One region of the Agarivorans sp. 1_MG-2023 genome, then DNA from elsewhere that is predicted to be linked to it. Evidence: predicted binding sites of a transcription regulator. Region 1 holds the regulator's gene; each other region holds the start of a gene.

What was found. The regulator sigma-54, encoded in region 1, starts transcription at its own class of promoters, with help from an activator protein. The targets are predictions, from matches to a motif close to GTTGGCACGNNNNTNGNNT.
Region 2: Q4592_RS08320 (THxN family PEP-CTERM protein) is a predicted target of sigma-54. The motif match lies at 2,367-2,385, and genes of this name have one in related genera.
Region 3: Q4592_RS04000 (formate/nitrite transporter family protein) is a predicted target of sigma-54. The motif match lies at 3,631-3,649, and genes of this name have one in related genera.
Region 4: glnA (glutamate--ammonia ligase) is a predicted target of sigma-54. The motif match lies at 3,464-3,482, and genes of this name have one in related genera.

What each region holds. Positions count from the first base shown of each region.
Region 1 covers NZ_JAUOSJ010000008.1:174,090-181,481, forward strand. Annotated here, with positions in the region: gene lptA (lipopolysaccharide transport periplasmic protein LptA) at 1-438, shown strand, start outside; gene lptB (LPS export ABC transporter ATP-binding protein) at 441-1,166, shown strand; gene Q4592_RS13585 (RNA polymerase factor sigma-54) at 1,217-2,719, shown strand; gene hpf (ribosome hibernation promoting factor) at 2,743-3,030, shown strand; gene ptsN (PTS IIA-like nitrogen regulatory protein PtsN) at 3,039-3,482, shown strand; gene rapZ (RNase adapter RapZ) at 3,509-4,366, shown strand; gene Q4592_RS13605 (HPr family phosphocarrier protein) at 4,332-4,622, shown strand; gene mgtE (magnesium transporter) at 4,692-6,053, shown strand; gene pmbA (metalloprotease PmbA) at 6,136-7,392, opposite strand, start outside.
Region 2 covers NZ_JAUOSJ010000005.1:4,093-11,484, reverse strand. Annotated here, with positions in the region: gene Q4592_RS08325 (THxN family PEP-CTERM protein) at 43-963, opposite strand; gene Q4592_RS08320 (THxN family PEP-CTERM protein) at 1,417-2,319, opposite strand; gene Q4592_RS08315 (ThiF family adenylyltransferase) at 2,474-3,343, opposite strand; gene Q4592_RS08310 (serine protease) at 3,464-4,216, shown strand; gene Q4592_RS08305 (single-stranded DNA-binding protein) at 4,293-4,907, opposite strand; gene Q4592_RS08300 (MFS transporter) at 4,960-6,330, opposite strand; gene uvrA (excinuclease ABC subunit UvrA) at 6,496-7,392, shown strand, end outside.
Region 3 covers NZ_JAUOSJ010000002.1:428,589-435,980, forward strand. Annotated here, with positions in the region: gene Q4592_RS03985 (phosphoribosyltransferase) at 1-322, shown strand, start outside; gene Q4592_RS03990 (endonuclease/exonuclease/phosphatase family protein) at 490-1,509, shown strand; gene Q4592_RS03995 (sulfotransferase) at 1,587-3,305, opposite strand; gene Q4592_RS04000 (formate/nitrite transporter family protein) at 3,803-4,660, shown strand; gene Q4592_RS04005 (bifunctional protein-serine/threonine kinase/phosphatase) at 4,674-6,395, shown strand; gene cynS (cyanase) at 6,444-6,893, shown strand; gene Q4592_RS04015 (DUF2999 family protein) at 7,068-7,319, shown strand.
Region 4 covers NZ_JAUOSJ010000010.1:69,461-76,852, reverse strand. Annotated here, with positions in the region: gene glnG (nitrogen regulation protein NR(I)) at 1-182, opposite strand, end outside; gene glnL (nitrogen regulation protein NR(II)) at 195-1,250, opposite strand; gene Q4592_RS15055 (DUF4124 domain-containing protein) at 1,326-1,868, opposite strand; gene glnA (glutamate--ammonia ligase) at 1,973-3,379, opposite strand; gene typA (translational GTPase TypA) at 3,720-5,543, shown strand; gene Q4592_RS15040 (PEP-CTERM/exosortase system-associated acyltransferase) at 5,614-6,444, opposite strand; gene cls (cardiolipin synthase) at 6,793-7,392, opposite strand, start outside.

The sequences.
Region 1 (7,392 bases):
AACAAACAAATTATTGTTGATGCCGACCGCCAGCAGGTCAACATCAAAGAAAACCGCGTCACTTTCTACAATAATGTAGTGGTGACTCAAGGTTCAATAAAAATGCACGCCGAAGAACTCAGCGTAATAGGTAGTGAAGAAAAAGGCAGCGAGGTGATGATCGCCAAAGGCGAACCGGCAACTTTTTACCAACTACTAGACAGCGGCAAGCCGATTGAAGCAGAGGCCAACGAGGTGCGTTACGATTTAAAAACGCAGACCCTCACCTTAACCAACAATGCTCAGCTCAAGCAAGAAGAGAGCTTAGTAAAAGGCCAAATGATTAAATACAGCATTAATAAACAAGAGATGGTTGCTCAAGGCGATGAAAATAATCGCGTAACCACTATCTTCCTGCCTCAGCAATTAGAAGAACTCTCCCCCGAGGACAATGAGTAATCATGAGTACCTTAATCGCTGAGAACCTTGCCAAAAGCTACAAAGGTCGCAAGGTAGTAAAGAACGTCAGTTTAAATGTAGAAACCGGGAAAATTGTTGGTTTACTAGGGCCAAACGGCGCCGGTAAAACCACTACCTTCTACATGGTGGTTGGTCTAGTGCCGCGAGACCAAGGCCGAATACTTATCGATGACGATGATCTGTCTAGCACCGCTATGCATACTCGTGCACGAAAAGGCATTGGTTATCTCCCGCAAGAGGCCTCTATCTTTCGCCGTTTATCGGTAGAAAAAAATATTCTGGCGGTATTAGAAACCCGTAAGGATTTGGACAAAGAGCAGCAGATTGGCGCATTGGACGATTTGCTAGAAGAGTTTCACATTGGCCATATTCGCAAAAATCTTGGTATGAGCCTGTCAGGCGGAGAGCGTCGCCGGGTAGAAATTGCCCGCGCCTTAGCCGCAGCCCCTAAGTTTATTTTGCTTGACGAACCCTTCGCTGGGGTAGATCCTATTTCCGTTATTGATATTAAAAAAATCATTGAACACCTGCGTGATCGCGGTCTAGGTGTATTAATTACCGACCACAATGTAAGGGAAACTCTCGATGTTTGTGAGCATGCCTATATCGTTAGTCAGGGTGAATTGATAGCCTCAGGTAAGCCACAAGAAATACTTGAAAACGAGCACGTGAAACGAGTTTATCTCGGTGAACAATTCAAGCTATAGTTAAAGTGCAGCTTAGAAAATAATATAAAAAGAAGGGATAGCGGTAGTTAATGAAAGCATCTTTGCAGTTGCGTCTTGGTCAGCAGTTAACCATGACCCCCCAGTTACAACAGGCCATACGCTTACTCCAGCTTTCAACCCTGGATTTACAGCAAGAAATTCAAGAGGCTCTGGAAAGTAACCCTCTGCTTGAGGCGGATGAGTCACATTCGAATGATAGTGACGCAACAGACGCTAAGTCAGCCAATGAAAAATCTACAGAAGCCGAATCTAGCGCCGACGTAGACAGCAGCCAAATGGAAGCTGGCGATGCCATTAACCAAGAAACTGTTTCTGATGACCTGCCCGTAGACTCCACTTGGGACGATATTTATAGCGCCAGTTCCGCGCCAGCTAGCTCATCGAGCGGCAGTAGCGGTGGTGACGACAATGATATGTTATTCCAAGGCGAAACCGTTGATTCCTTACAAGATCACATGCTGTGGCAAATGCGCCTTACTCCTTTCAGCGAAGTAGACCAAGCCATTGCTTTAGCCATTATTGATGCAGTAGATGAATCAGGTTACCTCACACAAGATTGTGAACAGTTATTAGATGGCCTCAATTCTAGTGACAATAACGACTTAGATGTAGAGCTTGACGAAATTGAAGCAGTACTAAAACGGATTCAGCATTTCGACCCCGTAGGCATTGCCGCGCGCTCGCTACAAGAATGCTTGTTAATTCAATTAAGTCGTTTTTCCCCAGAAACACCATGGCTAAATGAAGCCAAAGATGTGGTGTCTAACCATATCGATGTATTAGCCAATCGAGATTTTCGCTTATTGGCTCGAAAGACCAAATTAAAAGAAGACCAGCTGCGCGAAGTGATGCGTTTGATTCACACCTTAGAGCCACGCCCGGGTAACGCTGTTGAGCCAAACCAAGCCCAATACGTTATTCCCGATGTTTCCGTAGTGAAGCGTCAAGGTCGCTGGGTGGTAGAGCTAAACCCCGATGCGATGCCGAAGCTAAGAGTAAACTCTCACTATGCATCCTTAAGTAAAACGTCTAATGCCACCGATACTCAGTTTATCCGTAGCCACTTACAAGAAGCCAAGTGGTTTATTAAGAGTATTGAAAGCCGCAACGAAACCTTACTCAAAGTCTCTAACTGTATCGTTCACCACCAACAAGCCTTCTTCGAATACGGTGAAGAAGCAATGAAGCCAATGGTGCTGAACGATGTAGCCGAAGCAGTAGAAATGCACGAATCAACAATTTCGCGAGTGACAACTCAAAAATTCATGCATACACCTCGCGGCATTTTCGAACTTAAATATTTCTTCTCTAGCCATGTGGCTACCGATGGCGGCGGTGAATGTTCATCTACCGCTATTCGTGCATTAATTAAGAAACTGGTTGCTGCCGAAAATACCAGTAAACCTCTCAGCGATAGTAAGATTGCTGATATTTTGGCAGATCAGGGGATCAAGGTGGCAAGGCGTACGATTGCAAAATATCGTGAGTCTTTAGCGATACCACCTTCTAACCAACGTAAGAGCCTACTTTAAGGCCAATCAAGGGGACTATATTTATGCAAATTAATCTTACCGGACACCACGTTGATATTACTGAGTCTTTAAAAGAATATGTCCATAACAAGTTTGCCAAGCTCACTCGACGATTTGACCAGATAAACAATGTTCATGTCATCCTCAACGTCGAGAAGCTCAATCAAATCGCAGAAGCCACCTTACATTTAAATGGCGGTGAATTATTCGCTACCGCTGAACATTCAGATATGTATGCCGCCATTGATGGCCTCATCGACAAACTTGACCGCCAAGTTATCAAACATAAAGAAAAACTTAACAAACATTAGTCACCTCCATGCAAATAGATAAAGTACTAAGCTTGGATTGCACTCAAAGTGCAGTCCAATGCTCTTCAAAAAAACGCGCCTTAGAAATCATTAGTGAACTAGCCGCTGGTCAACTGGATACGACAGCTCAATGTATATTTGAGAGTTTGTTGAATAGAGAAAAAATGGGCAGCACCGGTATCGGGCAAGGCGTGGCAATACCTCATGGCCGCATTGATAAACAGCATCAAACAACCGCTGTTTTTTTACGTTGTGATCCTCCAATTGCTTTTGACGCCATTGACAATAAACCTGTTGATTTGGTTTTTGCCTTACTGGTACCAGAAGATCAGTGTAAACAACACCTCAACACCTTATCTCAAGTAGCTGAAAAACTTAACGATAAGCAAGTATGCAAACAACTTCGTTGTGCACAAAGTGATGACGAATTATACGACATCATGGTAGCCTAATACTCTAATCACCGTTAGGGATAGTCATGGAACTCATTATCGTGAGTGGGCGTTCTGGTTCAGGAAAAACCGTCGCCTTGAGAGTACTAGAAGATCTGGGCTACTATTGTGTAGACAACCTCCCGGTTGTGTTATGGCAATCTCTTATCGATAACTTAAAAAATACTTACTCTAAAGTAGCAATAAGTATCGATATTCGAAACCTTCCAGACGAACCTTCGCCGATAGGCCAAATTATTCGCAACGCCGGCCCTGATGTGAATCTGTTAAGCATTTTTTTAGATGCTAAAGACGAGGCGCTGATCCGCCGTTACAGCGAAACTCGGCGAGTTCACCCGCTGAGTCAAACCAATTTGTCTCTGGCTGAAGCGATTGAATCGGAAACCGAGCTGCTGGCACCGTTATCTCGAAATGCTGATTTACGCATCGATACTTCACGCTTATCAGTGCATGAGCTAAGTGGCTTAATTCGCTCTAGAGTAACTGGCGATCAGCAACAACAGTTAATTTTAGTGTTTGAATCATTTGGCTTTAAAAACGGCGTGCCTAATGATGCTGACTATATGTTTGATGCTAGATTTCTGCCTAACCCTCATTGGCAAGAAGAGTTGCGGCCACTGACAGGCTTAGATAAACCTGTTCAAGAGTATTTATCTGCACAAGCTTTGGTCAATCAATACATTGAGCAAATTCGTGATTTACTACAATCTTGGTTACCGCATTTGGAAGCCAATAACCGCGCTTACCTAACCATTGCCATTGGTTGCACTGGTGGCCAACACCGCAGTGTTTACGTAGCAGAAAAATTAGCTGAACACTTTAGTGCCCAGCGTAAAGTACAACGTCGCCATCGCACTTTGGAACACCGTCTTGAAGCTCACTAGGCAAGTTATCGTTAAAAACAAGCTGGGGTTGCATGCTCGCCCAGCGACAAAACTGGTAGAGCTGGCCCAGAAATTTGATGCTGAACTAACCATTATCGATGGCGAGAAAACCGCCTCTGCCGCCAGTGTAATGGGCTTGTTGGTGTTAGCCAGCGCTCAAGGAAATACCTTAACCATTATTTCCGAAGGGGACGATGCCACTGCCGCTTTAGATGCCGTTCAAGCGTTAATAGAAGCGAATTTCGACGAAGAATAAACCAAAGCGCAATAAACACACGCTACACTTAGCAAGCGCCGCTTAAACAAACAATAATAGGGAATGCTTATGCCGGAAGAGATGGAGTTAAACCCTAATCAGCACAAACGCTTACAGGAGCTTAACCAAGCTCTAGACAGCGGTATGTTTGTGCATGTTAGGCGCATGCTTCATCAAATGCCGGCCTGTGACGTAGCCTTACTGCTAGAATCTAGCCCCCCAGCAGGGCGGAAAGTGTTATGGCAACTCACCGATCCTGAACAACACGGCGAAATTCTCGAAGAACTTAACGAAGACGTAATGGAAGGCGTGCTGCAATTAATGGCGCCAGAGACGCTTGCCGCAGCCACCGAAGGCATGGACACCGATGACATCGCTTACGTGCTGCGTAGCCTGCCTGATAGTGTTTATCAAGAAGTATTAGAACAGATGGACGGGCAAGATCGCCATCGTGTAGAAGCCGCCTTAGCCTACCCTGAAGATACTGCCGGCAGTATCATGAACACTGATACCATCACCATTCGTGCCGACGTCACCATTGATGTGGTATTACGCTACTTACGGGTGCGCGGTGAATTACCCGAAGCCACTGACGCCCTGTATGTGGTGGACGAGGATGATTCACTACTCGGCGATATCCCCTTATCGACCCTGCTTACCGTTAACCCAAATGTTAACGTTCGCGACGTGATGGACAGTAAGGCAGAGACTATTCCGGTAGCGATGGATGAAGACGATGTAGCGGCATTATTTGAACGCCACGACTGGATATCTGCTCCTGTCGTCGATGAACAAGGCCACTTATTGGGCCGAGTAACCATTGATGATGTGGTTGATATTATTCGAGAAAATGCCGAGCACAGCATGATGGGCATGGCCGGCATGGATGATGACGAAGATACCTTTGCGCCAGTAATAAAAAGTACTCAACGTAGAACCTTTTGGCTGGCAATAAACTTATGCGCAGCGTTAATCGCAGCCTCTATCAGTAACATGTTTGAGTCTACCTTGGAACAATTAGCCACCTTGGCAATTTTAATGACGATTGTCCCTAGTATGGGAGGCATTGCCGGTAATCAAACACTTGCCTTGGTAATCCGTGGCTTAGCTGTGGGGCATATTGGGGAAGGTAACTCACGCTGGCTCATCGGCAAAGAAGCAGCTATTGGCATGCTCAATGGTATGATTTGGGCCACGGTGATTGCGCTAGTGGTAACCTTTTGGAAAGGGGATTGGACACTGGGAGTGATCATTGCAGGCGCGATGTTTGTAAATATGTCATTAGCCGGGCTTGCTGGCGTCACTATTCCTCTGCTAATGAAGAAATTTAACATCGACCCAGCATTAGCTGGCGGTATGGCTTTAACCACCATTACAGATGTAATGGGCTTATTCTCTTTCTTAGGAATGGCCACCTTAATACTGGCTTAAACACAGCTAGAGGCCAGAAACGAGAACAGAGCTAGAGCAAGCAATTCAGCTTCTTTGTGGCTCTAGCCCAATCCAATTGTCTTTAGCTACCTGCAATCTTCATTGAAGAAATCAATATCGAGCCCGTTTGAATAGCACTCTCTTTATCGAAATCATCAGCAATAGCGACAACATTCGCAAACATTTCAGGCAAAGTACTGGCCACGGTGATTTCATGTACTGGAAAAGCAATTTCACCATTTTCTACCCAGTATCCAGCAGCGCCGCGAGAATAGTCTCCAGTTACCGTATTTACCCCTTGGCCCATCATTTCGGTTACCAATAAGCCGGTCCCCATTTGCTTTAACAGCTCAGCCCTATTTACACCGCTGTTTTTCACAAGCCAATTATGAATACCGCCCGCATGCCCTGTACTTTGCATACCCAACTTACGGCCCGCATAAGTCGTTAATAGATAAGACTCCAAAACACCGTCGGCAATAATGTGTTTAACTTTAGGTGCTACACCTTCGCTGTCAAAAGGCGTACTGGATAAGCCCTTTTTAACAAATGGGTCTTCGTAAATAGACAACCAACTCGGGAACAATTTTTTACCCAAACTATCGAGTAAAAATGACGAACGACGATATAAATTACCGCCACTAATCGCTCCAATTAAATGGCCAAACAAGCTACCCGCCACCTCTTGATCAAATACTACAGGTACTTCACAAGTCGAAATTTTGCGACTACCTAAACGACCTAGGGTTTTACTGGTCGCTTGAGCAGCAATCTCTTCAATACTGTCGAGGTCAGAGAAGTCACGCGCTACGCTGTAGGCGTAATCACGTTGCATATCTTTTTCACCGGCGATCAACATACAACTAATACTATGACGACTGGTCGGGTAACCGCCAACAAAACCGTGGCTATTCCCAAATACTTTAACCCCGTAGTGGCTATTAATGTTCGCCCCATCACTGGCTTTAATTTTAGGGTTAGCCAACGCTAATCCCTCACACTTTTTGGCAAGCTCAATAAAACGGTCTGGTTCTAGTGGGTGTGGGTGGAATAAATCTAAATCAGGAATATCAGTAGCGAGTAGCTCTTTGTCAGCAATTCCGGCAGCTTTATCTGCCGAAGTAAATTTAGAAATATCGTAAGCCGCTTTCACTGCATTCTTAATCGCTTCAGGGCTTAAATCTGAGGTTGAAGCACTGCCCTTACAGTTAGCCGTATAAACCGCGATCCCCAAGGCACCATCGTGATTAAACTCCAGCGTTTCCACTTCTTGATCACGAGTAGCCACGCAAATTCCGGTTTGCTTAGAAATCGACACTTCCGATTCGTCGGCTCCTAG
Region 2 (7,392 bases), on a different contig from region 1:
TTGGGTATTCAATGCTAATAGTTAGCGACTTTTAAATAAGCATTATGCACGGCGACGAACTGACGCCAAACCTAACAAGCCTAGACCAAAGATAGCTAAAGTGCCTGGCTCTGTTACTTGAGCAGCAGAGATAGCGAAACCAGCTTTTAATTCATTGGTTTTATCTTCTTCTGTTAGGAAGCCGATACAAGTAGCATTTGGACCACAATCAATATCACCCAACACTTCTAAACCTTGAAGGCGAGTAGTAAGCGTGTATACGTAGTCATCGTAGCCAGGGATTGGCAATACAAAGCTGTTTTGAAGGTAGATATCATCACCAACTTCAGTGTAGGTAACATCTGGGCCTAGCACTAAAGTGAATAAATCTGAACAACCTTCTTGGTTAATACCTACTGCACCAACTAGTTGGGTAGGTTCGTACTTACAGATGTCGTTCGTAGGAGTGTTATAAGTTTCTTCGAAGATAACACCAAATTGTAGTACTGGTGCTGGCGCTAGTGGGAAAGCAACTGGCGCTGTAGGCGCTAGGAACAAACCATCAAATAAGGTAGCCGCAACTAAAGTATCACCGGTAACGCCCCAGTTTTCATGTACAAGACCAGTACCTTCAGAGAATACCAATGCACCAACACCGTCGACAACACTAGTAGTAACAGTACCTTCTTTAGCTTCTTCAATCGCTAAAGCGCTTTTCTTCAAATCTGGGTTTTCAGCACCGTAAGGTACACCCCATTCAAGCGTTTTAGGTAATTCACCACCAAACAAACCAACTGGATCAAATTCGTCACGAGTAGCACCAGAAGCATCAATTCCGGTAGGGTCAATAGAACCGGCATCTGAAGTCCACTGGTCAAAACCAGCATCATTTAAATAGTCCCAATCAGTAATAAGAGCAGAATTTGCAGCAACGCTTGCAAAACTTAAGCTAGCTGCCAAGCATGTTAGTTTTAATTTGTTCATGTCACCCATCCATTTGGTTAGTACGATTCAAGATACAACCTGTACATAGCAATCTAAGTGCCAGTTTTAAAAACCCTTTTAAAACAATATTTTAACAAAAACAAAACCCATTGATAAAACGTTGATGTAAAGATTACTGACATAAAAAACTAAAGCATTTATTGAATAAAGTACTCATAGGATCCCTAATTCCACTGCCACTTTCACGGGCTAACGTCGTTTTCGCCAAAAGCTTTTAAGTGCTTGCTTACAGGCATGTCAGTTAAACCATGAGCAATTCATTAACGTTTAGTTAACCGTTAACAATGTACGATAAGCCTTGAGGATAAAAAGGTGACTTGTAGTAAAGGGGAACCAAATAGCTTGGTACAGTTTCTTATTGCAGGAGCGGTATTGGAAGGAAAACAAGCAACTACTGCTACTAGCAGCAGTTGCTTTAAACACTAGCAGTGATTAAGCGCGGCGACGAACAGATGCCAAACCTAATAAGCCCAAACCAAAGATGGCTAAAGTGCCTGGCTCTGTTACTTTTGCAGCAGAGATAGCAAAAGCAGCTTCTAGTTGGTTGGTTTGGTTTTCTTCAGTCAAGAAACCAATACAAGTAGCATCAGGCCCACAATCTAAACCATCTAGTACTTCTAAGCCCTGTAAGCGAGTCGTTAACGTATAAACATAATCATCAAAACCAGGGATTGGTAATATGAAACTGTTTTGAAGGTAGATATCTCCACCAACTTCAGAAAAAGTAACGCCGTCATCCAACACTAAAGTGAATAGATCTGAACAACCGGCTTCATTAACACCCGCCTCACCTACTTTAGTATCACCGTATTTACACACGTTATTTGTTGGTGTGTTATAGGTTTCTTCAAATAGCACATCAAATTCAAGTACTGGCGCAGGAAGTGCAGGGCCTACAAAAGGTGCTAGAGGCTGCAAGAACAAACCATCAAACAAAACCGCTGACGATAAAGTATTACCTGTTACGCCCCAGTTTTCGTGAGTAAGACCGGTGCCTGTTACAAAATCTAAAGATGCTACATCACCTGGCGCGCTGGTGTTTACTTGGCCAGACTGAGCATCATCGATCACAAGAGAACTCTTTTGCAATAAAGGATTCACTGCACCATATGGGTCACCCCACGCTAAGCTCTTAGGAAGCTCGCCACCAAAAAGAACATCAAAATCATCTAGTGTTGCACCGTCGGTGTCTATACCAACTTGGCCAGCACGAGAACTCCACTCTTTAAAACCCGCATCATTTGCGTAGTTCCATTCAGTAATCAGTTCCGCACTAGCAGAAATACTTGCTAATCCTAAGCTAACTGCTAAGCAAGCATGTTTCAGTTTGTTCATGTAACCCATCCGTTTGGTAAAATCGTTTATAAATAACGGTGGGCTTAAAGCAATAAGTAAGCCAAGATTAAAAATCAAATATTTACAACAACTTAAACTATATTAATACAAATATAGATAACATTTTGTAAAACTTACTGACACCAAGTCACAGTTAAGCACCGCCACTCAATACTATTTTTTTCGCCACACCAAATACAATACGCTGCAGTGGGTTGCGGTTACCCATTGGCCGCCAAGTTTTTTTGAAACGATTTCGGTAGGCATCAAAGTGCAAACCGTAAGGAGCAGTAATTAACTCACCTCTATTCAATAATATTTTGAGCACATAAGTGCCGGCAATTCCCCCACACATTTTCACAGCCATAGGCATCGACGGGCCTTTTTTAGCGTGGAAGTCCGCTTTACTAGGGTCAACTAAGTATGGTCGCTGTAACATAGCGGGCGAAAGTCCAATCAAGAATTTAATGTATTGCTCATTTTCACTGCTTGCATCCTCAAAGCGAAAATACTCTTCATAGGTCATTCCTCCCGGCATAAAGCAAAGAAATGCGCAGCCCATACCCAAAGGAGCTGCGGTTACTAGCGGTATATTTTTTTCCAAACACTTTTGAAAAACCAACTTACGCGCCGATAGCGCAAAAAAATCTAAGCTATCTACATATACATCAATGCCATCTAAAAATTCATCAACATTATGTTCGAAAATACCTTCAGGGAAAGACTTCACTTCCGCTTCTGGATTAATATCCAAGCAAACTTGTTCCATCACTTTAACTTTATCTTGGCCCACCGTAGACATAAACGCCCCAGCCTGGCGGTTAAAGTTATGGACTTCATATTCATCAAAATCAGAGATATGAAACTTGCCAACCCCCAACCTTGCTAACGTCACTATGTGTTCACTACCCACGCCCCCGGCTCCAGCCATAGCCACACGCTTACCACGCAGTATCTGTTGCTCTGCATCTGTAACCCAGCCAATATTTCTGGAGAACGCATCTTCGTAATTAAAACTCATCATCATTTGGCCTTTTTCGCTTCACAGTATTACGCACTACACAAACCTAGTCGCTTTTATACTAACTTGCTCTAGTACCGAGTAAAAATTAAGATGAAATAGTCTCTCAAGGAAGAATATAGTATGAAACTAGCCTTCATTATTGCCATCGCTTCATTTTTATCGATGTTTAGCGCTGGCGCGTTAAGCGATCTTGCTGACACTATAGAAAGAATTAAACCTTCTGTAGTTGGCGTTGGCACCTACAACAAGCTTAACTCACCGCGTGCAAACCTTAGAGGAACAGGGTTTGTGGTTGGACCTCATTTAATTGCTACTAATGCTCATGTCATTCCCAAAAGCCTAAATCAACAGCAGAATGAAAAACTCGTAGTATTTGTTGGGCAAGGTCGTTCGCCTGAAATACGAATAGCCAGTTTGGTGGCAAGCAATCAGAAACATGATTTAGCGCTGCTAAAAATTGAAGGTAAAGCCCTAAAAGCGATGGGCCTGTCTAATAAAAAGGTGCGCGAAGGAGAACTATATGCCTTCACTGGGTTTCCTATTGGTGCGGTATTGGGACTTTACCCCGTTACTCACCGCGGTATTATTTCGAGTATAACGCCAGTGGTGATACCCGCCCGAAATGCCAGCGAGCTAAACTTAGCACAACTTAAAAGACTTAAGTCACCGTATAACATCTATCAATTAGACGCTACCGCCTACCCGGGTAACAGCGGCAGCCCTTTATATCACCCTGAAACGGGTGCAGTAATCGCAATCATTAACAAGGTGTTTGTGAAAACGACTAAAGAGGCAGTGCTGGCTGACCCTAGTGCTATTAGTTATGCCATTCCAGTCACTCACCTAAAGCAGTTAATCAATTCACTTAAATAGTGAGTACAACTAAATAAGCTATAGATACTAAAAAGCCTCAATTTCTTGAGGCTTTTTATTTTTAGCTCTTAGCAGCCTAGAACGGGATATCGTCGTCAAAATCCATTGGCGGCTCGTTAAACTGTGGTGCAGCTTGTTGAGGCGCTTGTTGCGGAGCAGCAGGCTTAGCTTGTTGCTGATAGCCACCTTGCTGAGGCGCAGCCTGTTGTTGCGGCGCTTGCTGCTGGAAACCACCTTGTTGTGCGGTAGGAGCAGCCTGTGGAGCTGCTTGCTGTTGGCCACCCCAGTTATTTTGCTGCTGTGGCGCTCCACCCATGCTTTGACCTTGACCACCGCCTTGGCGACCACCTAGCATTTGCATTACGCCATTAAAGCCTTGAACAACTACCTCTGTTGAGTAGCGGTCTTGACCATTTTGGTCTTGCCACTTACGCGTTTGTAATTGGCCTTCAATATAAACCTGTGAACCTTTTTTAAGATATTCACCAGCTACTTCGGCCAGTTTGCCAAACAACACTACGCGGTGCCATTCTGTGCGTTCTTTCTGTTCACCACTTTGCTTGTCTCTCCAGCTTTCTGAAGTAGCAATAGTAATATTGGCGACGGCCCCGCCGTTTGGCATAAAACGTACTTCAGGATCTTGTCCTAAGTTACCAACCAAAATTACTTTATTAATGCCCCGAGTGGCCATGTATATCGCTCCTATATTCTATCTGTTGTGGCGAGGAAGACCCGCTATCATACTAGGCTGCTCGCACCAAATCCAATGCTCTAGCCAATTCAAATTCTTTTGTTTTCACTTTGAGGTAGACAGTACGGTCACTGGAAATCACTACCGCTTCTACAACCCCAGGTAATACCTGCAGTTTTGCCAATAAACTCGCTGGTTGGTCGGCAGATGATATCGCCAACGAATAACTTTTTATGCCACTTTGCGCACGCATTCCTAAACTAACAACTAACCAAATAAGCAGCAAAGCAATAGCAAACAGGCTTACTCCATACGCACCTGCTGCCATATACAAGGCTCCAGCACTAGAACCGCCAATAAACGCCCCTAGAAATTGACTGGTAGAAAACACCCCTAAAGCAGCGCCTTTATTACCTGGAGGCGCTAGATTAGAAATAAGCGCAGGTAAGCTCGCTTCTAAATAATTAAAGCCGATAAAAAAAATCGCTAAAATTGCGCCTAACAACCAAATAGACGATACATCAACTAACAGTAGTGCATTAGCCAATAGCAATAAGCTAATTGCAAACAAAAAGTAACCACGTTGCTGATTACGTTTAGCGGCAATAATAAGTAACGGCACCATTAATACGAACGACACTAATACTGCAGGTAAATACACTTGCCAATGACTGGCGGCTTCTAGTCCTGCATCCACCAAACGTAGTGGCATCACCACAAATAGTGCGGTCAATACTAGGTGTAGCGTAAATACCCCCCAATCTAAACGCAGTAATTGAGGGTGTTTGAGTAGTTTGAACATTTGAGCAGAGTTAGCACTCACTTCACCACTAGGGGCTTTAGAGTGAGCATTTGGCACAGCAAATTGCACCACCAACATAGCCGCTAACGATAAGCCAGCAATTAACCAAAACAACCCCGATAAACCTAGCAGTGCAGACACTATAGGCCCAAGCACTAAAGATGCTGCAAAAGATAAACCAATGCTTACCCCAATAAACGCCATCACCTTGGCACGCTGGGTCTCTCGGCTTAAGTCTGCGGCCAGCGCCATAACCGTACTCGCAATTGCCCCCATGCCTTGCAAAGCTCGCCCAATAGCAACGCCATGAATCGATTCCGCCATAGCGGCCACCACTGAGCCTAATGCAAAAATGCTCAAACCTAAAAAGATAACCGGTTTTCTACCAATGCGGTCCGATAGCCACCCCATAGGGATTTGAAACATAGCTTGAGTTAAGCCATAAGCGCCAATAGATAAGCCAACCCAAAGCGGCGAAAAACCTTTTAACTCTTGACCATACACAGCCAAAACCGGCATTAACATAAACAAGCCAGCCATGCGCAAAGCAAACAACAGCGCAAGCGAATAAGCACCGCGTTTTTCAGTAGGATTTAAACCTTCTTCCACAGCTATAACCATAAAAAATTCGTCAATTGAGAACCGGCAATGCTAACACAGGCACTTGGCTGCAAACCAGCTTAAGATTGCGGCCTTACTATTACTTCATCCACACCAGCAGAACGGCGCATTTCAATAAATAATGTGTAATACTGGGCGATTTACTGCAGCAATGATCAGGTAACAATGGACAGTATCGATATTAGAGGTGCACGCACCCACAACCTCAAGAACATTTCGCTTACCCTCCCGCGCGACAAGCTTATTGTTATTACTGGGCTCTCTGGTTCGGGGAAGTCATCGCTAGCATTTGATACCCTCTACGCTGAAGGTCAGCGCCGTTATGTAGAATCTCTTTCAGCTTATGCGCGTCAATTTTTGTCATTGATGGAAAAGCCCGATGTTGACCATATTGAAGGTTTATCTCCGGCAATCTCCATTGAACAAAAATCTACCTCACATAATCCGCGCTCTACTGTTGGTACGATTACTGAAATTTATGATTACTTAAGATTATTGTATGCGCGAGTGGGCGAGCCACGCTGCCCGCATCACCATCAACCCTTGGCTGCACAAACCATTAGTCAAATGGTAGACAAAGTGTTTGAAGAGCCAGAGAACAGCAAACTGATGTTGCTGGCGCCCATTGTTCGAGACCGTAAAGGCGAACATGTAAAAACCCTAGAAAACCTTGCTGCTCAAGGCTTTATTCGTGCACGAATAGATGGCGAAGTCTGTGACTTAAGCGATCCTCCAGAGCTAGAGCTGCATAAAAAACACAATATTGAAGTGGTTATCGACCGTTTTAAAGTACGCGCTAGCGATGACTTATCTCAACGCTTAGCCGAGTCATTCGAAACGGCGCTAGAACTTGCTGAAGGCACAGCCATTTTGGTAGATATGGATAGTGGTGAAACCCGCCAGCTATTTTCCGCCAACTTTGCCTGTCCAGTATGTGGTTACAGCATGACAGAGCTAGAGCCTCGGATCTTTTCGTTTAATAACCCTGCTGGCGCTTGTCAAACCTGTGATGGCTTAGGTGTAGATCAGTTTTTTGATGATAACAAAGTCATCGTAAATTCG
Region 3 (7,392 bases), on a different contig from region 1:
GCTTAACTATTTAGTTAAACATGTGCAGCAGCACGATAGCTTATTGATAGTGGATGATGTGTTTGATACTGGCCGCTCTATTGAAGCGATTATTAATGAGTTAAGTCGCCTGGCCAGACTAAATACGCCCAGTGATATTCGTGTTGCTGTGCCGTATTTCAAACCAGAGCGAAACAAAACCAGCCGGGTGCCTGATTACTTTTTGCATGAAACGACGCAGTGGTTAAAGTATCCGCATTCACTAGAAGGCCTAAGTCCTGCAGAGATTGCTGAACATAGACCAGAGCTTTACCACATCATTAAAGCGCACCTGCCTAAATAGGTGGATGTTGGTCGCTCATTTTAATATGTATGCTGTAACTTGAGCGAACACCACTGGGTAACATTGAAATAAACTGGGCGATGACTAGTCATAAATTTACAATAATAAAATAGTCAATTTGAACCATACTTGCTTAATGAGTGACCAATAATTAAGCGGAGCAAGTTATGGCGGTAAAACTCTCGATTGCGACAGCAAACACCCTCAATCTTAATCGACCCAATTTGCCTATGTATCGTAATCGAGAAGGGTGGCTACCCAATGAATACGATCAAAAAGTAAAGTGGTTGGTTAGTCAACTAAATGCAGTACAAGCCGATGTGTGGGGCTTTCAAGAGCTCTGGCATGAGCAAGCCTTGCATGATGTGTTTGAACTCGCAGGCTTAGACAATCAATACCAACTGTTAGTGCCAAGTGGCCACCAAGGTAAAATTGCTTGTGCAGCTGCGGTACGCAGTGAGCTGATGGTAGGGCAGCCTGAGTGGATCAAAAATTTCCCCGGTAGTTTCAAGCTTGCTAGCCAAGGTGACGACGCGCAAACTGGCGCGTTAGACTTAGATATCGATAGTTTCTCTCGACCTATTTTACATTTTCAAATCAAGCCTCATGCCGATGAAGAAAATGTACATGTTTATGTATGTCATTTTAAATCAAAGCGTCCCACTTGGATCGGCCGAGAAGATTGGTACGACCCAGCGCAACATAAGGTACATGCAAATGCTCTGGGTTATGCTATTTCCACGTTGCGCCGCACCGCTGAGGCAGTGGCATTGCGAATGATACTCACCGAACAAATGAAGCACACTGATACGCCTGTGATTGTATTGGGTGATTTTAATGATGGACAAGGCAGTAATACCTTAAATATTCTTACTGAGCAGCCGCGCTTTTTGTTAGATGGTGATGCCAGAGGGGGCGCAGATAACGCTTTATATTCTGCGGGAGTGATGCAGCAATATCGTAGCAGACGTGACGTGTATTACACCCATATTCACAATAACCATTTAGAGTCTTTAGACCACATTTTAGTGAGTGAGCAGTTCTACGACAGAAGCCGAGATAGGGTTTGGGCCTTTAAAGGCTTAGAGGTGATTAACGACCATTTAAACGATGAACACTACGAGTCGTTGGGTGCTACTGATCACGGCATTATTAAAGCGAAGTTTGTTTATCGGCCTTTTGATTAAAGCTAACAGCATTGCAGCTTGTGAGTTACAGATAAGTGAGAGTGGGCACTCTCGCTTATCCACCATCAGGTAAGTTACTAGTCGTTGTAGCCAAAGGCTTTGATAAAGGGCTCAACCATAGCAAGGTGTGGCGTTATAAACTCTTGGTAGTTGCGCCATTTGTAACATGACTCGGTGTAAATAGGTTTAACCACTTGATTGCTGGAAGCAGATAGCACCACTTTTTGTTGAGCATGTTGATTAAAATTCAGATAATCGTTGTTGGCATCAATCTCTAAAAATTCAAATACCTTCTTCGCTTCTTTTTCCAGATCGCTGACTAAGTCTTCATACCGTACAAAATGAATATTTAAATCTAACTCTGTTTGGTAGCGCTGAAATAGAGTGAAGACTTGTTGGTAGCGTTTAAAGCAGTCTTCCAAGCGGTTCAACTTAGCTTGTTGTTGGTTGTTTGCTGAGTTTTGCTGGAAGTTACTCAAACAAGTATCAGCTGGGTGGCGTAAGCAAAAGATGATTTTTGCTTTAGGGAATAAGCTTAGTATTAAGGGCAAGTCTATGGTGTATAAAGGAAACTTATCTACGACGACACTGTTATCTTTTAGCTGAATCTTGTTACGCGTAAAGTAATCAAAGTACTCTTGGCGCAATATGTTTAAGTCTTGCTCGTTTAATTTAGGTAAGTCTTGCGGATAGCGTTTGTTAAGTTTGTAGTTAAAGGCCTCGGTAACGTTAAACAGTGAGCGGGTTTCGCTAAGTGCAATAACCTGCTCTTGGGTATCGAGTATGTTCTCTAATAAGGTGGTGCCAGAGCGATTAAAGCCCATCATAAACACTGGTTGATGCTCTTTCGCGTGAGTGTTTTTTACATTATGTAGAAATGACAAATCGAGTTTTTGTAAGCTGGTTACATTGTCTGTATGACTAGACGCCTGAGCCCGTTGGTGATTCAAATTAGCCATAGCGGTGAAATCAATAAAGGCGTCGGAGTAACGCTGTTGTTTATCAAATGCTTCCGCTCGAAGCTTATAAGCGGCCTTTTGGCGCATAAAATCTAAGCGCTCTATAAGCTCATCACTCAGTAATCGCGTTACACTCTCGTGTTCTCCTTGGCGCGCTTTTACTTCTGCTTGGTAGTAACGAATCCAAGGCTTGTTAATAAAGTCTATTTCGGCTTGTTTAAGTAATTTAATTGCACTCTGGTGTTCTCGTATAAACATCAAAGTGTCTATAGCAAACTCCAGCTGCCACTCTTCTATAAAGCTTGAATGCGCTAGAAAAGCGTCAATTCTTTCTAGAGTAAGCTGTTTGTTACCTTGTTTTTTCGCAGCTGAAATCAATAGGGCTTGAGCGGGGGCGTAATACCCTGGCCAGCCTTGCATAAGCGTAGTCAACGTATCGAGTTCGCCATAGCAGTCTTCATCTAGGTAGCATTCACCTAACTGAGCCGCGATTGGCGCATTATTGATACTGTTATCTAGTGAAAAACATTGTTCAAAAGAGCTGATAGCAACTCGAGTTAAGCCCAGTGTTTTTTGTGTTTTAGCGATATTGCGATAAGTGCTGTTACGCTGTTCATTGTCTTGGCAAAACCCTAGCAGTTGCTGGTAACTCTCTAGTGATTTTTCTAACTTTTGCATATGAAATAGCGCATAAGCTTCTAGCTCAAGGCTTTTATAGTCTTGTTGAGATTTAAGCTTGTTAATTTTATTTACGGTAGAAATAGCTTGGCTATACTTGCCAGCTTGTAAGGCCTTTACGGCTTTTTCCATAATGCTGTGCCGCTGCTCGGGCTTCATACTACTTCCTATTACTCACTTTACACCTCTTCCAGTCTTTACTTTATCGCAAGGCTGGGAGATTTGATGCGTGATTTATCTCATTGCAAAAAAACGCAGTAGTTTCATAACAAAACGTTAAGGCAAGGTGGATTTACCTTTTTACTTAGGTACTTTGTCGTTGCCCCTAATTGATGCATATAACTGTAAGCGCTATGCAATGGTGCATTTATAGACTAATACAGTGCAAATCCTTAACTGGCTCAGTTAAAGAGCATGCCAAATATTAATGATAAATAACGCTGGGTTGCCCAATTGTTAAGGCTTTGTGTGTTTTTGTGAGCCGTTTGGCGCAACAATTGCTATTTCCCTATTGATGGTCAAGGACAGACCCAAGCAGCAAGTTGACAAAGAGCCTAGAGCTCTACTTGTGAAAGGTACGCTGCGGTAGTTACCGCCGATAACACTGCTCCAAGCCGTAGGATTCAATTTACTACTAAGCAATATAGGGAAATATTATGTCATATCTAGCTCCTTCAGAGTTTGTTACAAAAATGGTGGATGCGGGTGAATCTAAAGTATTCATGTCTACCCGCGATACGGTAATCCGTGCATTTATGGCCGGTGCCATTTTGGCCCTAGCCGCTATTTTTGCTATTACCATTGCTGTAAACACCGGAAACTTTTTAATTGGAGCAATCTTGTTCCCTGTGGGTTTCTGTATGCTTTATTTGATGGGTTTTGACTTATTAACTGGAGTGTTTGTTTTAGTGCCATTGGCGCTGTTAGATAAACGGCCCGGCGTAGATGTACCTGGCTTGTTGCGTAACTGGGGCTTAGTGTTTTTAGGTAACTTTGGTGGAGCCTTAACCGTTGCGGTGATGATGGCCTTCATTTTCACTTACGGCTTTAACATCGAAGCTGGTGCGGTGGGTGCTAAAGCAGCTGCCATTGGTGAAGCGCGTACCGTAGGTTATGCAGAACACGGTGTGGCAGGTTGGTTTACAATTTTTGTTCGCGGCATGTTGTGTAACTGGATGGTATCAATGGGTGTAGTAGGCGCGATGATCTCTACCAATGTTAGCGGTAAAGTTATCGCTATGTGGATGCCAATATTCTTGTTCTTCTACATGGGTTTTGAACACTCGGTAGTGAACATGTTCTTATTCCCATTTGGTTTAATTATGGGTGGTGACTTCTCTGTAATGGATTACTTCCTTTGGAACGAAATCCCAACGGCATTGGGTAACCTAGTGGGTGGTTTAGCCTTTACTGGTTTAACACTGTACACCACACACGTGAGAACCGCGCCTAAGCGTAAAGTGGCTAAATCTGCTGTAGAAGCGCCAAGTAAAACCGCTTCGGCTAACGCTTAATCACGGAAACTATATGACGAGCCAGCTGAGTGTTTCCATTGGTCAATGTTCTGATAAAGGCCGCAAGGCCATTAATCAAGACTGTTACGGTGTATCCACTCCGCGAGGCTCGCAGTTAAACCATAAAGGCTTTGCTGCTGTGATGGCCGACGGCATTAGCAGCAGCGAAGTAAGCCAAGTAGCCAGCGAAACCGCAGTGAAAAGCTTTCTAGATGATTACTACTGTACTTCTGAAGTTTGGTCGGTTCAGCATTCAGCCGAAAAAGTATTAGACGCCACCAATGCTTGGCTGTATTCCCAGTCACAGCAAAGCCCTTACCATTACGACAAAGACAAGGGTTACGTTTGTACTTTTAGTGCCTTAGTTATAAAAGGCAATACCGCACACATTTTTCACGTGGGGGATACCCGCGTTTACCGTTTAAATCAAAACGGTTTAGAGCAACTCACTAAAGATCACCGCCTATGGGTGAATGAAGATAAAAGCTACCTAAGCCGAGCTTTAGGCATAGAAGAATATTGTGAATTTGACTACCAAAGCTTGCGCGTAGAACCAGGTGACATCTTTTTATTAGCCACCGATGGCGTTTATGAGTTTATTGATGCAGCTCTAGTCAACAGCACTATTGAACAGTATCCCAATGAATTAGAAGCTGCAGCCAACAAGATAGTAGAGTTAGCTTATGAAGCAGGCAGCGACGATAATTTAAGTTTACAGATTATTCGCGTTGATCAATTGGCAGAGAATAGTGCTCAGCACTTAAAGCTGCAAGTAGATAGGCTGCCCTTTCCGCCTATGTTAGAAGCGCGAATGCAGTTTGATGGTTACACCATCGTTCGCCAACTTCATGCCAGCAGCCGCAGCCATGTTTACTTAGCCTTAGACGAGCAATCGGGGCAACAGGTAATACTAAAAGCCCCCTCAATAGATTTACGCGATGACCCTGAATACTTAGAGCGCTTTCTCACTGAGGAATGGATAGCTCGCCGCATTAATAGCGCCTATGTACTAAAAGCCAATCTCGACCCGCGCGAGCGTAATTACCTGTATACCGTATTTGAGTATGTTGAAGGGCAAACTCTAGCGCAGTGGATAACCGACAACCCAAAGCCTGAGTTAAGCAGGGTGAGAGAAATAGTTGAGCAAATTGCTAAGGGGCTACGCGCTTTTCACCGCATGGATATGCTGCATCAAGATCTTAAACCTGACAACATCATGATAGATAGCACCGGCACCATAAAAATTATCGACTTTGGCTCGGTGTGGGCGGCAGGTTTGGCTGAGCAAACCCATGATTTAACTCAGCAGCATTTACTCGGCACTGCACTTTATTCGGCACCAGAGCTGTTTTTAGGTGAGGGCGGTAGCACGCGTGCCGAGCTGTTTTCATTAGCCGTTATTACCTATTTCATGCTGTGTGGGCGTTACCCTTACGGCACCAAAGTGGCAGGCGCAAAAAGCCAGGCCGCGCAAAGGCGCTTGGTTTATCAGTCGGTACTCGACACCGACAGTGAAATACCCGTTTGGATTGATGATGCTTTAGAAAAAGCGTTGCAGGTGAATCGCCTTAAGCGGTATGAGCAAATTACCGAGTTTTTGTGTGATTTACGCCAGCCCAATAAAGCTTTTTTAAACAAAACTCGCGCACCGCTAGTGGAGCGAAATCCAGTGGCTGTATGGCAGGGCATATCAGCCATTTTGGCTGCGCTAGTGATTTACTTGTTAAGCCGTTAGCGCGTCGTGCAAATAGACTTTATTTACTGAAAAGGGAAGGAAACGCAAATGATTACTAGTAGAGAAGACGTCACTCAGCTAATTATGGCAACCAAGGTAAGAAAAGGCATTAAGTGGAGTGAAGTTGCGACCGCTATTGGCTTATCTAAAGAGTGGACTACTGCCGCTTGTTTAGGGCAAATGACTTTTGATAAAGCGCAAGCTGAGACCGTTGGCGATATGTTCGAGTTAACTGATGAAGCTGTTGCTTGGCTACAAATAGCGCCTTATAAAGGCTCACTGCCTACTGCGGTGCCAACTGATCCACTTATCTATCGTTGGTACGAAGTGGTTAACGTGTATGGCAGCACCATTAAAGAACTTATTCACGAAGAGTTTGGCGATGGCATAATGAGCGCGATTGATTTTTCTATGGATATTAAGCGTGAAGAAAACCCCAATGGTGACCGAGTAAACGTGGTGTTGTCGGGTAAGTTCTTACCTTATAAAACCTACTAAGCGCTATGTAAGATAACTAAAAAAGCCAGCGAGTTGCTGGCTTTTTTACATGTGTTACGTGATTAGTTTATGCTTTAACAGCCCTCCCATGCACTTATTGCTGATAGCACTAGTCAATCCCCAATCTGAAACGCTAAACTGTCGGCTTATTTTATTTAGTTTAAAGGTAGTGTGATGAACCCGATTCTTGCGATGTTGAGAGAGAACAATATTAGCGACCAACAGATTAGCGAGCTTTTTGAAGTGCTGACGCAAAACCCTCTTGCGGCTATGGCTACCATTAGCCAATTAGGTTTGCCACAAGAACAGCTTCAAATGTTAATGGGGCAAGTGATGCAAAATCCTGCTTTGATTAAAGAAGCTGTGGATGAGTTAGGTTTAGACTTTTCGAAAGTAGAGGCAGCCAAAGAACAGCTTAAGAAATAACGCTAGCGATGATCTAGGTTAGCAAGCAATGCTAAGCACTAAGGTGTGACACTTCTTATCGTGATTTGCGTGC
Region 4 (7,392 bases), on a different contig from region 1:
CCGTCCATGCCTGGCATACGAATATCTGAAATGACTACGTCAGGTTGTTCATAGTCTAATTGCTGCAGCATCATTTCGCCGTCAGCAAAGCTTAGGCAATCATAGCCTGCCGTTTTTAACGCTTTTTCTAACACCCACCGAATAGAGCTGTCGTCGTCAACGACCCATATAGTTGCTGCCATGTTAGTACATCCTTAACGTCGTAGTGGAAGGTGAATGGTGAACTCGGTATGTCCTGGCCAGCTGGCGCATTCAATCTTCCCTTTATGCTGATTTATTAAATTCTGTGCGATTGATAAACCTAAACCTGTACCGCCTTCACGCCCGGTTACCATGGGGTAAAACAGGGTATCGAGTAGTTCAGTAGGTATCCCCGGGCCGTTATCTATAATTTTGATTTCTGCGGCCAGCTTAAAACGCTGCCCGGCAATTGTTGCTTGATGAGCGGTGCGGGTAACTATGTCTATTTTGCCACCACTTTCGCCCAGTGCTTGCACAGCGTTTTGTACAATATTGAGAAAGGCTTGTAAGAGTTGCTCGTGATCCATTTCAAAATCGGGAATGCTTGGATCGTAGTCTCGCTCTACGCTTATCCCTGAAGGCAAATCAAGTTTGACCAACTGGCGGACCTTTTCGAGTACCGAATGCACGTTGTGTAGCTCATGTAAGCCAGGGCGCTGTGGCCCTAACAAGCGATCGACCAGCTTTCGCAGCCGATCGGCTTGCTCAATAATAATGCCGGTGAATTCTTTGAGTTCTGGATTAACTAGCTCTTTTTCGAGCAACTGCGCAGCGCCGCGCAGCCCGCCTAATGGATTTTTAATTTCATGGGCTAAGCCGCGAACTAATTCCTTTGCGGCTTGTTGTTGGGCGTGTTGGTATAACTCTTGGGAAATTTTCTTCTGTTGGCCGATAGCGCGCATTTCTAACATCAACAAGTTGTATTGCTGACTATTAATGCGTGTGGCCGAGAGCTCGACTAATGCATGGTGGCTATCAAACACTAAGGTCACTTCGTTATCGGTAAAGCTCTGTCCAGAGCTACACACACTGCCAAGCTTGCTGAGGTCTAGAGAACTGTGCTTAACCTGCATGGCAAGCGGCTCATCAATAAGCCGCTTGGCACTTTGCCCGAGTAACTGTTCGGCAGAAGCGTTTACGTATTGAATTTTTAACTCAGCATCAAGCAGCACGATGGCGGTAACTTGATTTTCCAATACTAAACGTTCTAAGCCAGAGATCTCTAACACTACTCTCTCCTGAATGCGCGCACCAAGTTGGTGCTTCTGCACTGAGTTTAACCTCAAAAGGCAGAGAGTTGCTAGTTAGCCTCCCCCTGCTGCAGCTGCTCCAGCGCCAAATGCGTTAGCGCGGTGCAAAAATACGGTAATGGGTTTAGACGATGCAATTTCCTTGCCCGAATCATCAACCAACTGCACATGAATAGTATGAGCACCACGATCAATATTGGTGAGGTTAAAGCTCCCCATTTTAGTGATTTGCCCTTGGGGGACACCATCAAGCACCAACTTGTAGCCCATGCTATTTAACGGCAGTGGCGTAGTGGTTGCTGTAATCGAAATTTTGCCTTCGTTGTCGCGAATAGTTTGTTCATGACTTGGGCTGGTAATTTGTACTTGATACTTAACTGGTTTTTGTTTCTTTTTCAGGGGTGTACGCGGAGTTGCCAAGGGGCCATCGGTGGCTGGCGGAGCGACGTCTACCTGTAATTCGGTAGCGCCAACTTGGGGGCGATCTGAAAAGTGGGTGATGCCATTCTCATCTACCCATTGGTAAATAGTGTCGGCGGCTTGAACACTTACTAGTCCGAAACTGATAAAAAAAATGATAGCAAACCATTTGCTCATTGATAATTCCTCCATTCAACCTGCTAACGGTGGGCAAAAACCTATTGAAAAGCAATAAAAAAACCCGCTTTAAAGCGGGTTTTTTAAGCTGTGTAACGTTTTGTTTATACGCTGTAGTACAATTCGAACTCAACTGGGTGAGTTGTCATGTTGATGCGTTCAACGTCAGCTGATTTCAATGCGATGTAAGAATCGATGTAATCGTTGCTGAATACGCCGCCAGCAGTTAAGAATTCACGGTCTGCATCTAGGCAAGCTAGTGCATTCTCAAGTGAGGTCGCCACTTGTGGAATTTCAGCTGCTTCTTCTGCAGGTAGGTCGTATAAATCCTTGTCCATAGCATCGCCAGGGTGGATTTTGTTTTTGATCCCGTCAAGGCCAGCCATCAACATTGCAGAGAATGCTAAGTATGGGTTAGCTGTTGGGTCAGGGAAACGTACTTCGATACGACGCGCTTTAGGCGAAGGTACTACTGGAATACGGATAGAAGCAGAACGGTTACGTGCTGAGTAAGCTAGCATAACTGGCGCTTCGAAGCCTGGTACCAAACGCTTGTAAGAGTTGGTAGATGCGTTAGCAAAAGCGTTAATCGCTTTAGCGTGTTTGATGATACCGCCAATGTAGAACAATGCAGTTTCAGATAGGCCACCATATAGATCACCAGCAAACAAGTTTTCGCCGTCTTTCCAAATTGATTGGTGAACGTGCATACCGCTACCGTTATCACCAACAACTGGCTTAGGCATGAAAGTCGCTGTTTTACCGTAAGCGTGAGCTACGTTGTGAACAACATACTTAAGAACTTGAGTTTCATCAGCTTTTTCAACGATTGAGTTGAATAAAGTGGCGATTTCGTTCTGACCAGCTGTTGCTACTTCGTGGTGGTGCGCTTCAACAGTTTGACCCATTTCTTCAAGTACTAAACACATTGCTGAGCGTAGGTCTTGTGAAGAATCAACTGGTGCTACTGGGAAGTAACCGCCTTTAACGCCAGGACGGTGACCAGTGTTACCGTCTTCAAAATGCTTGTCTGAGTTCCAAGACGCTTCATCAGCATCAATTTTGTACATAGAACCTGACATGTCAGTTTTGTACTTAACGTCATCAAACAAGAAGAACTCTGGCTCAGGACCGAAGTATGCAGAATCTGCAATACCGGTAGAACGCATGTATTCTTCAGCGCGCTTAGCTACAGAGCGTGGGTCACGGTCGTAACCTTGCATAGTTGCTGGCTCAAGAATGTCACAACGAAGGTTTAGAGTGTTTTCTTCTGTGAACGGGTCTAGTACTGCAGTAGCAGGATCAGGCATTAATACCATGTCTGATTCGTTAATACCTTTCCAGCCTGAAATAGAAGAACCATCAAACATTTTGCCGTCGGTGAAGAAATCTTCGTCAACCTGGTGAGATGGAATAGATACGTGTTGCTCTTTACCTTTAGTATCGGTAAAGCGTAAGTCAACAAATTTAACCTCTTGCTCTTTAAGCAAAGCTAAAACTTCTGCAGACATGTTTTTAACCTCCGGTGTCATCAAAATTGATGGTTCAATCGATTTAATAGTATTTATAACGAATTAACGCTGTTGTGTTGCTTGAAGCTAAAACTGTGCCAACACATAAGATATTGATATATATGGTTGTTATGGGAAGGGGCATCAATTTAGTGCAATGCGATGCACTTTTGTGGTGCTGTTCTTGTCCATTTTGGTGCGTTAAGTTTCTAGCCGCACTTATCATACCCTAAGTGGGTAGGAGAAAAACCGTGATCAACTTAAAACTATGAGAAGTTGTCGTTTATATGTACAATAGCGCACTTTTTACTTTTACCTCATTATAAAAGGGCTGAGAGCCGTGCTAGATAAGTTAAGAAACATCGCCATTATTGCTCACGTTGACCACGGGAAAACGACCCTAGTTGACAAGTTATTGCAGCAATCCGGTACGCTAACTACTCGTGGTGATGCTGAAGAGCGAGTCATGGACTCTAACGACATTGAGAAAGAGCGTGGTATTACCATTCTTGCAAAAAATACTGCTATTGAATGGAACGACTACCATATCAACATTGTTGATACTCCTGGACACGCCGACTTCGGTGGAGAAGTAGAGCGTGTTATGTCTATGGCTGACTCAGTGTTGCTACTTGTTGATGCCCAAGAAGGCCCAATGCCGCAAACACGCTTTGTAACACAAAAAGCGTTTGCTCAAGGCCTTAAGCCAATCTTAGTCATTAACAAGATTGATAAACCAGGTGCTCGCCCTGATTGGGTTATGGATCAAGTATTTGATTTATTCGATAACCTTGGCGCAACTGACGATCAGTTAGACTTTAAAGTGGTTTACGCATCAGCGATTAACGGCTGGGCAACTATGGATTTAGATGAGCCATCAGACAACATGGAACCATTGTTCCAAGCAATTGTTGACAATGTTGCTCCTCCAGCTGCTGACCCAAGTGGCGATTTCCAGATGCAAATTTCTCAGTTAGATTACAACTCTTATGTTGGTGTTATCGGTGTAGGCCGTATTACCCGCGGTAGTGTTGTGCCTAACCAACAAGTGACTGTAGTGGGCGCTGACGGTAAAACCCGCAATGGTAAAGTTGGCCTTGTGCTAAGTTACTTGGGCCTAGAGCGTCAAGAAACACAGAAAGCTGAAGCCGGTAACATTATTGCTATTACAGGTCTTGGCGAGCTTAAAATCTCTGACACCATTTGTGATACCAACAACGTTGAAGCCTTAACACCACTGAGTGTTGATGAACCTACGGTTAACATGACTTTCCAAGTAAACAACTCTCCGTTTGCTGGTAAAGAAGGTAAATTTGTTACTTCTCGAAACATTCTTGAGCGTTTGCAAAAAGAAATGGTTCATAACGTTGCTTTACGTGTTGAAGAAATGGACGATCCGGATAAATTCCGCGTATCTGGCCGTGGCGAGCTTCACTTAGGTATCCTTATCGAAAACATGCGTCGTGAAGGTTTTGAGCTTGCGGTATCACGCCCAGAAGTAATTCTGCGTACGGTAGATGGCAAACTTGAAGAACCTTACGAAACAGTAACCATTGATGTTGAAGAAGCGCATCAGGGTAGTGTTATGGAGCAAATGGGCTTACGTAAGGGTGACCTTACTGATATGGCACCAGATGGTAAAGGCCGTGTTCGCATGGACTTCTTGATGCCAAGCCGTGGTCTAATGGGTTTCCAAACTGAATTCATGACGCTAACTTCAGGTTCAGGTTTGATTTACCATACTTTTGAACGTTACGGTCCACATAAGGGCGGTACGATTGGTCAGCGTCAAAACGGCGTATTGATCTCAAATGCTACCGGTAAAGCCCTGACTTACTCATTGTATAACCTACAAGACCGTGGACGTTTGTTTACTCAACATGCCGACGAAGTATACGAAGGTCAAATCGTTGGTATTCACAGCCGTGATAACGATTTAACAGTAAACTGTCTGAAAGGTAAGCAGCTAACTAACGTACGTTCTTCAGGTACTGATGAAGCACAAGTACTAACGCCACCGATTCTTATGACTCTTGAGCAAGCGCTTGAGTTTATTGATGATGACGAGCTAGTAGAAGTGACGCCTGAAAGCATTCGTATTCGTAAGCGTTTGCTTACCGAAAACGAACGTAAGCGTGCGGGTCGCCCACCTAAAGCACCATAAGCGAGCGCTTATAAGGTGATTGAAAAAAGGCAGCTTAGGCTGCCTTTTTTAGTTTTTGTAAAAATTTTTGTTAAGCGGGGGAGTTGGTGAGTAAGCCTATTTTAGGGTTAACGCTTTGTTTAATCAGCTCAAACAAAGGTTGGTATAACAAAGGGAGTTGCTCTTGAAAGCGCTCAAGAGTGATGTGGTAAGCCGCTCTAATACCGTGGTAATCAATATTTGGGCTAATGCGCGTCATCTTAATGCCAAACAAGGACAAGCTTCGAGCGAGTTTGGGTTCAACCATCACGTAAGCGTGTTTAATGCCACTTTGTTCAGCAACTATCGATGCTGCTAAATATAAGCTCATGGTGATATAGGGAAAGGTTCTCAGCTCTTTCTGGCTAAATTCCGCTAAGGTCATGCCTGAAGGCCGATTACCACTTTTGTTATCAATTTTCCTACGACGAAATTGAGTATCTAAAGCCACGCGCGACACTTCGCAAATACTTTCTCTGGCAAAATTATCTGGGTGCAATGCTTGATGAGTAATAGCCGAACCGCAGGCATCCAAAATAGGCAGGCTCTGCTGACCTTTTGGGTGCACCATTCTTAAGCAACCGGCATCAAGCCCGCTGGTTAAATGTTGTACTCGGCAATACTGAGAGTAGCTATCGTAGTTGTCTTTTTCCTGCTGCAGCTTATTACTAGGTTCAAATTTAAACTCTTCACAATAAACACGATGGCGTAATTGATAGACCTTCTTCACTTCAGAATCGTTACTCGCGATACTCGCTTGAAAAAAACGTTGGTAGCGTTGTGCGAGTTCTTCGCCTTGGTGCTGAAGTGCTAATTGCTTTACAGAGGAGGCGCTTAGTTGCAATTTACGCGGAGCAATGGAACTGGGTTGTTGATGACTCACATGAAAACCTAGATATATCCTATAAATCGCCAAGCATAACGAGCGAAAATGTATAATTATGGGGGAATCGATTACATGCTTAAATGGCTATTTAGTCACTTTATTTAGATGTTTTTGTGATTGAAATGTGCGGTAGCTCAGTTTATAGATGCTGAAAGCCTTATTCATGCTATAAATGTATTGTAGTGGATAACAGTTGGAGGCTCGGCGTTTAGGGCTTGTTAGCTAAGTATTGTATTGAAGAATATTGTCCTTAGCTCGAATGATTACTTCCTGTAATAGTGTTGCGCTTGAATAAAAATTCAGTAGTGAATAATGTGCCTTGCTAGGACTTAGGCCGTTTAATTGCTACAGTAAAGGACTAAAAATATGGATGATATTTTCCATCAACCGTCGATAAACGGGACGTTTTCGCCAGGCAATAGCATCCACTTTACTGCTCTGTTGTAAGTAGTGTTGCATGATTCTGTATAAATCTTTGGCGTAATCTTTGTCATCAATAATCGATGTCACTTCAAAGTTAAGCCATAAACTGCGCATGTCTAAATTTACGGTGCCCACCAAAGCAACTTGTTGATCGATTAGCAGGCTTTTGGTGTGTAATAAACCGCCATTGAATTTGAAGATATTAACGCCAGCATCTAATAGTTGCTGATAAAAGGAATGGCTGGCATACCGTACCAAAAAGGAGTCATTTCTTGCGGGTAAAATTAGGTTAACTTCTACCCCGCGATTAGCGGCTGTCACTAAAGCCATTTGCAGGCTTTCATCAGGTACAAAGTAAGGGCTGGTTAATACAATTTGTTGCTTGGCTAAGTATAAAGACGAAAGCAGTAACTGAATAATATGGTCGCCAAAGATGCCAGGTCCTGAAGGCATAATCTGCATGAGCTGCTGGCCAGCAGAGGCGGCAGGGGAGACTAAATCCAATTGCTCGATAAGTGCCAA